2 regions of the Pseudomonas sp. LBUM1660 genome follow, and region 1 is predicted to be linked to the other one. Evidence: riboswitches for the same ligand, from Rfam matches in the RefSeq annotation. Region 1 holds a riboswitch; the other holds the start of a gene.

Evidence for each region. A riboswitch is a leader RNA that binds a small molecule or an ion and turns the genes downstream of it on or off. The one in region 1 is predicted to bind cobalamin.
Region 2: linked by a shared signal. The riboswitch ahead of cobO (cob(I)yrinic acid a,c-diamide adenosyltransferase) and the one ahead of cobW (cobalamin biosynthesis protein CobW) in region 1 are both predicted to bind cobalamin.

Annotation. Positions count from the first base shown of each region.
Region 1 covers NZ_CP166795.1:2,953,494-2,959,259, reverse strand. The annotation lists gene cobN (cobaltochelatase subunit CobN) at 1-1,875, opposite strand, end outside; gene cobW (cobalamin biosynthesis protein CobW) at 1,879-2,940, opposite strand; cobalamin riboswitch at 3,041-3,255, opposite strand; cobalamin riboswitch at 3,433-3,660, shown strand; gene ACA068_RS14010 (CbtB domain-containing protein) at 3,780-3,971, shown strand; gene ACA068_RS14005 (CbtA family protein) at 3,983-4,687, shown strand; gene ACA068_RS14000 (cobalamin biosynthesis protein) at 4,684-5,097, shown strand; gene cobM (precorrin-4 C(11)-methyltransferase) at 5,196-5,766, shown strand, end outside.
Region 2 covers NZ_CP166795.1:1,996,095-2,001,860, reverse strand. The annotation lists gene cobD (threonine-phosphate decarboxylase CobD) at 1-423, opposite strand, end outside; gene cbiB (adenosylcobinamide-phosphate synthase CbiB) at 416-1,324, opposite strand; gene bluB (5,6-dimethylbenzimidazole synthase) at 1,321-1,971, opposite strand; gene ACA068_RS09400 (cobyrinic acid a,c-diamide synthase CobB) at 1,968-3,293, opposite strand; gene cobO (cob(I)yrinic acid a,c-diamide adenosyltransferase) at 3,304-3,915, opposite strand; cobalamin riboswitch at 3,996-4,229, opposite strand; gene ACA068_RS09390 (hypothetical protein) at 4,386-4,970, shown strand; gene ACA068_RS09385 (PQQ-dependent sugar dehydrogenase) at 5,038-5,766, shown strand, end outside.

The sequences.
Region 1 (5,766 bases):
CTCGAGGTTGCGCAGCGGACCGTAGGTTTCGGCGCGGGTCAGCGGCGGCATCAGGTGGTCGATGATCACCGCTTGCGTGCGACGCTTGGCCTGGGCGCCCTCGCCCGGGTCGTTGACGATAAACGGATAGATGTTCGGCAGCGGCCCGAGCAGCGCGTCCGGCCAGCAATTTTCTGACAGCCCGACGCCCTTGCCCGGCAGCCATTCGAGGTTGCCGTGCTTGCCGACGTGGATGACGCCGTGGGCGCCATAGGTGTTGCGCAGCCAGAAGTAGAACGCCAGGTAGCCGTGAGTTGGCACCAGGTCCGGGTCGTGATACACCGCGCTCGGATCGACCTGATACCCCCGCGCCGGCTGAATGCCGACGAAGGTCAGGCCAAAGCGCAACCCGGCGATCATCATGCGTCCGTCACGGCACATCGGATCGCTTTCGGGCGTGCCCCAGCGCTCCAGCACCGCTTGCTGATTGGCTTCGGGCAATCGGTTGAACATCAGCCGATAGTCGTCCATTGCCAAACTTTGCGCGCAGGGACGCTGATCAATGGTGTCGAGGTCGTTGCTGACACCGCCGAGCAATTGTTGAATCAACGCAGTGCCGCTGTCCGGCAACTCGTCGGGCAACGGATATCCTTCAGTGTGCAGCGCCCGCAGGATGTTCAGCGCGGCGGCCGGGGTATCGAGGCCCACGCCATTGCCAATGCGCCCATCGCGGGTCGGGTAGTTGGCGAGGATCAGCGCGATGCGTTTTTCGCTATTCGGCACTCGCGCCAGGTCGATCCAGCGCCGCGCCAGCTCGGCGACGAAATCCATGCGCTCCGGTTGTGCTCGATAGCACACCACGTCCGACTGACTGCGCTCGCTGCGCCACGCCAGGTCCTTGAAGCTGATCGGCCGGCTGATGATCCGTCCGTCCAGTTCCGGCAGCGCGATGTGCATCGCCAGATCACGCGGGCCGAGGCCCTGTTCACTGGCAAGCCAGCCCGGCTCGTTGTCCTGGGCGCAGATCGCCTGGATCACCGGAATGTTGCGTCGAAACGGCCGCAGATGCGGCGCTTCGGGGCTGGATTGAGCGAAACCGGTGGTGTTGAGGATCACCCCCGCCTCGACTTCGTCCAGCAGGTCCTCGACCACCGTCAGGCAGCCGGGCTCTTTCAGACTGGCCAGCGCAATCGGCAACGGATTTAAACCCGCCGCCTGCAAACGCTGGCAGAAAACATCGATGAACGCGGTGTTCGCCGCCTGTAAATGCGAGCGATAAAACAGCACCGCCGCCACCGGTTGACCGGCCTGCCAATCGGCTTGCCAATCGTTAAGGTCAGCGGGGCTCTTTTGCGGGTGGTAAATCGCCGTGCGCGGCAAGGTTTGCGGCTCGGCCCAGGCGTAATCGCGATCCAGCCAGCGATTGGCCAGGCAGCGGAAAAAATCCAGGGCATTGGCCATGCCGCCCTGCCGCAAAAACTGCCAGAGCCGGTCGCGGTCGTCGGCGGTCACGGTGCTCAGGTCACTGAGTTCCGGGTCCGGCCGGTCATCCCCCGGTACCAGAATCAGTTGCACACCGCGCTGGGACAGCTCCACCAGACGTTCGACCCCGTAACGCCAATAGGCGATGCCGCCGTGCAGCGAAATCAGAATCACCTTGGCATGGCGCAGCACTTCGTCGACATACAGGTCGACCGATGCGTGATTCTGCACCTGCATCGGATTGGCCAGGCGCACGCTCGGGTAATCGTCCGGCAGTTGCTGCGCCGCTTCGGCAAGCAGCGCCAGGCTGGAATCGCCGCTGCACAGGATCACCAGCTCGGCAGGGGTTTGTCCAAGGTCGGCAATGTTGTCATCCGACACGAAACCGCCGGGCTGGGTCCTGAGCAGGTGCATGGCTTAAACGCTGAGCGCGGCGCGCAATTGCGCTTCAAGCAAAGCGGCGTCCAGTTCCTGGCCGATCAGCACCAGGCGCGTGGTGCGCGCTTCACCGGCGCCCCACTGACGGTCGAAATGCTTGTCGAAACGCGTGCCCACGCCCTGAATCAGCAGGCGCATCGGTTTGTTCGGAATCGCCGCGAAACCTTTGACCCGCAGAATGCCGTGCTGGACCACCAGTTGGGTCAGCGCGTCCAGCAGCAGGCTTTCGTCGGCTTGGGGCAGTTCGATGGAGATGGAATCGAAGGCGTCGTGATCGTGATCGTCTTCGCCTTCATGGTGGTGATCGTGATGGCTGTGCCGGCTGTCGATGTGTTCTTCGGAACCGGCGCCGAGGCCGATCAACACATCCAGTGGCACGCGGCCGCTGCTGGCTTCGATGACTTTGACGGCTGGCGGCAGTTCTTCGGCGACTTCCAGGCGCACACGGGCCAGGTCTTCCGGGCTGATCAGGTCGGCCTTGTTGAGGATCACCAGGTCGGCGCTGGCCAGTTGGTCGGCGAACAGCTCGTGCAGCGGCGATTCGTGGTCCAGGTTCGGGTCGAGTTTGCGCTGGGCGTCGACCTGATCCGGGAAAGCCGCGAAAGTGCCGGCGGCAACGGCTGGGCTGTCGACCACGGTGATGACCGCGTCAACGGTGCAGGCGCTGCGGATTTCCGGCCACTGGAAGGCTTGAACCAGCGGCTTTGGCAGGGCCAGGCCCGAGGTTTCGATCAGGATGTGGTCGAGGTCGCCGCGACGGGCGACGAGTTCGCGCATCACCGGGAAGAATTCTTCCTGGACGGTGCAGCACAGGCAACCGTTGGCCAGTTCGTAGACGCGACCGTTGGCTTCTTCTTCGGTGCAACCGATGGAGCATTGTTTGAGGATTTCGCCGTCAATGCCCAGCTCGCCGAACTCGTTGACGATCACCGCGATGCGGCGGCCCTGCGCGTTGTCGAGCATGTGCCGCAGCAAGGTGGTTTTACCCGAGCCGAGGAAGCCGGTAACGATGGTGACGGGGAGTTTGGCCAGTGTTTTCATCGGATGCCCTTTGGCAAGGTGGCGGGCATACGGGACGACAATCGCTGCGACGGATGCGCGCGCGGAAGAGTTCGCCACCGGATCACCCCGCCCGGTTGTAGTGAGAATCTGTGTCGAGGCAGGTCTCCTGGCTGACGGTGTGCCGGGCTTGAGGGCCTGGCATTCACTGCGCCTTCCCGCGAACCCGCTGAACAGGGTTTGCAGTGGCGTGGCAGCGAACATCACCGTTCACAGTTGCGGGGGCAGCCGCGGCATCGACCGCGTTCCCTTCTTAGCTTCGGCAAATGCCGAAGAACCTCGAAAGCGCAAGGCTACGCATGGTGTGGGGGCGGGTCAATGTCTTGTGGTGCCCTCACCGGCCCCTTCGCGGGCAAGCCTCGCTCCTACAGGATGGCGGTGCTTTTGTAGGAGCGAGGCTTGCCCGCGAAGAATTCACCTCGGCATCGAAATGAGAACCCATGCCAATTGACGCCAAACCCCCGCCCATGCTCTCCTACACGCCTTGTTACGGGTGCCCTTCACAGGGTGAAACGGGAAACCGGTGAATCATGTGCTTTACTCAAAGCCATGTCAGTCCGGTGCTGCCCCCGCAACGGTAAGCGAGCGAAGCGTCAGATCCACTGTGCCAGCAGTTCGGCATGGGAAGGTGATGCTTGCAGGTTCAGGCGCAAGCCTTGGCCCCTCGTGAGCCCGGAGACCGGCCCGCAACACAAAGTGACCTTTACGTCACCGAATAACAAACCCGCGGTGGGCGGGCGCTGTTTGAACCTCTGCGCGCCCGACTCGCAGGGGTCTTCCATGCGCTCTATTCACCCACTGACAGACCAGAGGGAAGCGCCATGTCGATCATCAGCAGCACCGGCCACAGCACCGCCAGCACCACCACGACCCTGAGCCAACGCCTGACCACCGCCGTATGCGCGTCGATCCTCGGTGCGTGCCTCGTGTATTTCGCCGGTTTCTCGCACATCGAAGCGGTGCACAATGCCGCGCACGATACCCGTCACAGTTCAGCCTTCCCGTGCCATTGAGACCTGCCGACATGATCAAGCGTATTGCGCAAACCGCAGGTTTCAGCGGGCTGCTGGCCGCCCTGTTGCTGACCCTGCTGCAAAGTTTCTGGGTCTCTCCGCTGATTCTGCAGGCCGAAACCTACGAAAAATCCGAGCCGGCCGCTGTTGAAGTTCACGAACACGCCGCCGGTGTCGCCGCTCACACTCACGACGCCGAAGCCTGGGAGCCGGAAGACGGCTGGCAGCGTGTGCTGTCGACCACGGGCGGCAACCTGGTGGTCGCCGTCGGTTTCGCCCTGATGCTCGCCGGTCTCTACACCTTGCGTGCACCGACCAAAACCTCCCAAGGCTTGCTTTGGGGCCTGGCCGGTTACGCGACCTTCGTGCTGGCGCCGACCCTCGGCCTGCCGCCTGAACTGCCGGGCACTGCCGCGGCTGATCTGGCCCAACGGCAACTCTGGTGGATCGGCACGGCCGCGTCCACGGCGGTCGGCATCGCGCTGATCGTGTTCAGTCGTCACTGGCTGATGAAGATCCTCGGCGTGGCGATTCTCGCCGTTCCGCACGTGATCGGCGCGCCGCAACCGGAAGTGCACTCAATGCTCGCTCCGGAAGCGCTGGAAGCGCAGTTCAAAATCGCATCGCAGCTGACCAACGTCGCGTTCTGGCTGGCCCTGGGCCTGATCAGCGCCTGGTTGTTTTGCCGCAAAAGCGATGGCCAATACCACGCATGATTGTTACTCGCACAGCGCCGACTTTAGTCGTCGGCCTGGGCTGCCAGCGCGGCTGCCCTGCCAGTACGCTGCGGGCGTTACTCGATCAGGCGTTACAGGCTCATAAAATCGGACTTCACCAGATCAACGCCCTGGCCAGTATCGACCTGAAGCGCGATGAACCTGGCCTGGTCGAACTCGCCGCACAACTCGCGTTGCCGCTGATGTATTTCAGCAGCGAGCAATTGGAAGGTTACAAACCGCAACTCAGCCATCATTCGGACATCGCGTTCGAACGCACTGGCTGCTACGGCGTGGCGGAAAGTGCCGCCCTGGCCCTCGCCGAACAACTGGCCCAGGCACCGGCGAAACTGCTGATTCCGCGACAAAAATATGCCCAGGCCACCCTGGCGTTGGCTTGCGTTGCGTAAGATCCCCGATAATCCCCGCCTTCGATCATGAGCAATCTTCATCTGAAGCCTTGCCCAAGCCCTTTTTCTGACAGACTCTTTATTCAAAGGAACGGACGATGACCGTCTACTTCATTGGCGCAGGTCCCGGCGACCCGGAACTGATCACCGTCAAAGGCCAACGGCTGATTCGCAGTTGCCCGGTGATCATCTATGCCGGCTCTTTGGTGCCCGCCGCCGTGCTTGAAGGCCATTGCGCCGAGCAGGTGGTCAACAGTGCCGAATTGCACCTGGAGCAGATCATCGAACTGATCAAAACTGCCCATGCCAACGGCCAGGACGTGGCGCGGGTGCATTCGGGTGATCCGAGTCTGTACGGGGCGATTGGTGAGCAGATTCGCTATTTGCGCGAACTCGACATTCCATTTGAAATCATCCCGGGCGTGACGGCGACTGCCGCGTGTGCAGCGTTGTTGGGGGCTGAACTGACGCTGCCGGACGTTTCACAAAGCGTGATTCTGACCCGCTACGCCGACAAAACCGTGATGCCGGCCGGTGAAGAACTGGGGAGCCTGGCCCAGCACGGGGCGACCATGGCGATTCATTTGGGGGTCAATCATCTGGAGAAGATTCTGGCGGAGTTGCTGCCGCATTACGGCGCAGACTGCCCGATCGCGGTGATTCACCGGG
Region 2 (5,766 bases), 960 kb from region 1:
CAGGCTCAGGCCCGTCGGGTTGTTCGGGTTGACCACCACCAGCACGTCGAGGCTGTCGATATAGAAGTCGACTTCCTGCTCCAGCACCTCGCGCACGATGTAACCATTGCTGCGCCATGCGTGCGCGTGTTCGGCGTAACACGGCGACAGCACGCCGACCTTACCGGCCCGACGCAAACGCGGCAGCAACTGGATGGCCATTTGCGAACCGGCCACCGGCAGCACCTGTCCGGTGCCGTAATAATCGCAAGCGGCCTGCTCCAGACCGTCATCGGTTTCCGGCAAGCGCGCCCAGGCGCGCGACGGAATGTCCGGGATCGGGAATGGCCACGGCGCGAGGCCGCTGGACAGGTCCAGCCAGTCAGCTTCGGCAATGCCGTATTCGAGCGCTGCCTTGCGCAAGCGACCACCGTGCTCAAGCATAGAATTCAGCTCCCACGCAGAGAATCAGCAGCCATAACCATACCCCGCGCTGAACCAATTGCCAGCCACGGTCGATGGAATCGGCATCCGCCGGCACGCCTTCGCCCAGTTGCGGACGCTGATGCAGTTCACCGTGATAGATCGCCGCCCCGCCCAATTCGACGCCGAGCGCACCGGCACCGGCCGCCATCACGGGCCCGGCGTTGGGGCTGTCCCAGGTCGGGCCCTGGGTGCGCCAGCATTTCAAGGCCAGCCGGGTTTTGCCCAGCAGCGCGTAGGTCAACGCCACCAGGCGTGCAGGAATATAGTTGAGGACATCGTCGATCTTCGCCGCCGCCCAACCGAAACGTTCGAAGCGTTCGTTGCGGTAACCCCACATGGCATCGAGGGTGTTACTCAAGCGATAGAGCACCACGCCGGGCGCGCCGGCCACGGCAAACCAGAACAGCGCAGCGAATACCGCGTCACTGCCGTTCTCCAGAACAGATTCAGTGGCGGCGCGGGCGACTTCGGTTTTATCCAGTTCGCTGGTCTGACGGCTGACCAAATAACCCACGCGCTTGCGGGCTTCGTCCAAATCATCACTGCGCAAAGCCTTGGCCACCGGTTCGACGTGCTCACCGAGGCTACGCATGCCGAGGGCGCAATAGAGCGCGAGAATCTCGACAATCCAGCCCACATACGGCGCCCAGGAAAACGCCGTGGCCAGCAACGTCAGCGGCACGACCGCGATCACCCACGCGGTGACGCCATGGCTGCGCCAGCCACGCCCCTCACCGTTGAAACGTTGCTCGATGCGGTCGGCAAAACGGCCGAACGCCACCAGCGGATGCCAGCGTTTGGGCTCACCCAGCAGCGCGTCCAGCGCAACCGCGGCGACACTCAATAACGCCACACTCATTGACTCACTCCCCAATAATTTTCATACAGCAACTCACTGAGCGGACGCGCCTGCGCCCACCCTTCGAGTACCAGCATCGGCGCCGGATAGAATTCCTTGACCGGGCCGAGGCAAAGAACCGCCAACGGCTTGGCCCCGGGTGGCAAACCCAGCAGGTCCGCCAGCGCTTGCGGCTCGAACAGCGACACCCAGCCCATGCCCAGACCTTCAGCGCGGGAGGCCAGCCAGAGGTTCTGGATCGCGCAGGACAACGAGGCCATGTCCATTTCCGGCAAGGTGCGACGACCGAAGATGTGGCGCTCGCGATCGTCCATCAGCGCGGCGACCAGCACCTCGGCGCAGTCGTTGATGCCTTCGACCTTGAGCTTCATGAATTCGTCGGTGCGCTCGCCGAGTGCTTCGGCGGTGCGGATGCGTTCTTCTTCCACCAGCTGCTGGATCTTGCTGCGCAGGGCCTGGTCGCTGATGCGGATGAAGCGCCAGGGCTGCATCAGGCCGACGCTCGGCGCTTGGTGGGCGGCTTCGAGCAGGCGTCGTAGCAACTCAGGCTCGACAGTGCCGCCGCTGAAGTGGCGCATGTCGCGACGTTCGGCGATGGCCCGGTAGACCGCTTCGCGTTCGGCTTCGGAGAATGCGTTGTCGGTCATGGCCTGCTCGCGAAGACTGCATCAAAGTCCGGCGCAAAAAGAGCGGCAACCGCCGAAGGATTGGACGGAAAATAAAAATGCACATAAGAGGCCGTCATCCGCCCCGCACGATAAACCGCCTCCGCCCCCCGTCCGCCGTTCGGACTGAGTCCACGGGCAATCGGCTCAAGTTCGGTGCTGGTCAACGAATGGTGATAGGTGTGGCCACGCAACGCACCTTCCGGCAACTCAACCGCTTGCAAAGCCAACGCGGCCAGACGCTTTTGCATCACCGCATCACCTTTGAGCAAGCCAACCAATTCAGCGCGAGTACCTTCGACATCGGTCAGCGAATCGAGCAGGTACAACATCCCGCCACACTCGGCCAGCAACGGTTTGCCAGCGGCATGATGGGCGCGGATCGCGTCGAGCATCGAGGTGTTCTGTGACAGCGCCACATGGTGCAGTTCCGGATAACCGCCCGGCAGATAAAGGCTGTCCGCCTCTGGCAAATCAGCATCGCGGATCGGCGAGAAGAACAGCAACTCGGCGCCCATGGCCCGCAGCAAATCGAGGCTCGCGCCGTAGGTGAAGGCGAACGCTTCATCACGGGCCACGGCAATTCGGATGCCTTTAAGCAAAGGCTCGGCGGCGATCACATCGGGCCCGGCGAATTCCACCGCGGGCGGCAGCGCCACATCGCAACTGCTGGCCAGCGATTCGGCCGCCGCATCAAGGCGCACGTCGAGATCGTTCAACTCGCTGGCCTGAACCAGACCGAGATGCCGACTCGGCAATTCGATCCCGGTTTCCCGCGACAAGGCGCCGTACCAGCGCAAGCCTTCAGTCAGGCTGCCTTCGAGCAATTGCGCATGACGCAGCGTGCCCACGCGGTTGGCCAATACACCGGCAAACGGCAAGTCCGGCTGATACTTCGCCAGCCCCAGCGCCAGCGCACCGAAGGTCTGCGCCATCGCCGTGCCGTCAATCACCCCGAGCACCGGCACACCGAAATGCCGCGCCAGGTCGGCGCTGGACGGCGTGCCGTCGAACAGCCCCATGACGCCTTCAATGAGGATCAGGTCGGCGTCCCCGGCCGCCTCCCACAACAGCCGACGGCTTTCCTGCTCGCCGACCATCCACATGTCCAGTTGATACACCGGCGCACCGCTGGCGCGCTCGAGAATCATCGGATCGAGAAAGTCCGGGCCGCATTTGAACACGCGCACCTTGCGCCCCTGATTGCGGTGCAAACGGGCCAGCGCGGCGGTGACAGTGGTCTTGCCCTGACCGGAGGCCGGCGCGGCAATCAATACCGCCGGGCATTGACGATGGCTACTCATAAAGTGCAGCTCACAACTCGACGCCTTTTTGCGCTTTGATCCCGGCCTGGAACGCGTGCTTGATCACGCCCATTTCGGTGACCGTGTCGGCCAGTTCGATCATCTCTGGCTTGGCGCCGCGACCGGTGACCACCACGTGTTGCATCGGTGGACGCGCCTGCAAGTCGGTGAGCACCTGATCGAGGTCGAGGTAACCGTGCTTGAGGGCAATATTCAACTCATCCAGCACCACCAGACCAATCGACGGGTCACGCAACAACTCACGCGACACAGCCCACGCGGCTTCAGCGGCGGCGATGTCACGCTGGCGGTCCTGGGTTTCCCAGGTGAAGCCCTCGCCCATCACATGAAAACGCACCTGCTCCGGGAAGCGGCGGAAGAACAGCTCTTCGCCGGTGCTGTTACGGCCCTTGATGAACTGCACCACGCCGCACTGCATGCCGTGGCCCATGGACCGGGCGAGCATGCCGAAGGCCGAGCTGCTCTTGCCTTTGCCGTTGCCGGTCAGCACCAGCAGCAGGCCGCACTCATTCGGCGAGTTGGCGATGCGTTCGTCGATCACGGCTTTTTTGCGCTGCATGCGCGCCAAGTGGCGTTCGTCACGATCAGGGGAATCAGTCATGGGGAGCTCTCCGTTGAGGCTGGATAACGGCGGGCAGGCACAAGAATAGACGGCAAGAAGCCTGGCATCGCCCACCGTGATGCCGTTGAATGAATCAGGCCGGTCTCCGGGCTCATGAGCGGCTCGCGCCGGACTGCGCGCCTTCCCATGTCGACAGTCGACACAGTGGCTCAAGACGCAGTCTTTACTCATTTACCGTTGCGGGGGCAGCGCCGGGATCGTGACGTTTCGTCGCTTGGTGATAGTCACTCACCGGCTTCCCTGTTTCACTCTGTCGGCCACCGCCACAGAGCACCTGAAACAAGCCGCGAAGGTTAGAGGGTTGGGGGTGGAGCGTCAATTGAAGACAAAGCGCGAGCGCTCGATATACTGCTGCCCATCAATTACGTGACGTCAATCTTGCACCACACCGTCAGCAGTGATATCAAAGCGCCATAAAACCCAACAACACAATTACAAGGGTGAGCAACATGCAAGGCATGATCATCAGCAATCCGAAGCTGGAATTCCTGCGACCGGTGCTGGAACGCTGGTTTGACTGTATCGACCGCTTTAACGCTGTGCGCGGCGATAACGACACACCTTATTGGTACGACGAAAAAGCCAACCTCGGCCTGCTCTCTGCAGCAGCCTGGATGGCGGAAATGGTCACACTGCAACAAACACCGACGCGCAAACAGAATGAAGAAGGGGAACGCAACGGCCGCGCCGATCTGTATATCGCCACCCCCGAACAACGCGCCTACCTTCAGACTACTCAACGCTGGCCGCGGGTCAATAGCCTGAACCTGACTCAAGCGCTGCAGGACATCACCAGCAACGCCAAGCGCATCAGCTACGCCAGCGACCTGAGACTCGGCTGCCTGTTCGTTGCGCCTCAAAAGGCACAGCAGAGCGCGACACCGGAAGAACTCCAGGACATGGTCGACGACCTGCAAAAGGAACACAGCTGCGCCGTGGCCTGGTATTTCCCATACGCCTACCGCAAGTTGCGCAACGAAGCGGGCAACTATCACCCCGGCATCGCCGTGCTGCTCAAGGAAGCCCGCGGCTGACTGGTTGAACCATCGCGTGCTTAAGCTTCTCTATGATTAAGACAATGCACTCATAGGGAAGTCCAGCATGCACAAGCCCCAGCTCGTTCTCGTCATCGCGCTCGCCGGAGGGCTCGCCGCTTGTGGTGAAACCTCCAGCCTGCAAGTCTCCGACGGCACCGGCCCGTCACCCAAACTGCCCGAACCGAACAAGACCCTGATCCCGACGGTGAACATCGCCCCGGCGATCGGCTGGCCGGATGGCGCGAAACCCACCGCTGCGGCGGGCACTCAAGTGGCGGCATTTGCCGAAGGGCTCGATCACCCGCGCTGGCTCTACGTGCTGCCCAACGGCGATGTGCTGGTAGCCGAAACCAACGCGCCACCGAAACCCGATGACGGCAAAGGCGTTAAAGGCTGGGTCATGAAGAAAGTCATGGGCCGTGCCGGCGCCGCCGTTCCCAGCCCGAATCGCATCACGCTGCTGCGGGACAAGGACCACGACGGCATCGCCGAAACCCGCACGGTGTTCCTGGAAAACCTCAATTCGCCCTTCGGCATGACCCTGGTCGGCAATGACCTGTACGTCGCCGACACCGACCGCTTGCTGCGCTTTCACTATGAAAATGGCGACACCGCGATCAAGTCGCAGCCGATCAAGGTGGTCGACCTGCCGGGTGGCACGCTGAATCACCACTGGACCAAAAACGTCATCGCCAGCAAGGACGGCAGCAAGCTGTACGTCACAGTCGGCTCCAACAGCAATGTCGGAGAAAACGGCCTTGATCAGGAGGAAGGTCGCGCGGCGATCTGGGAA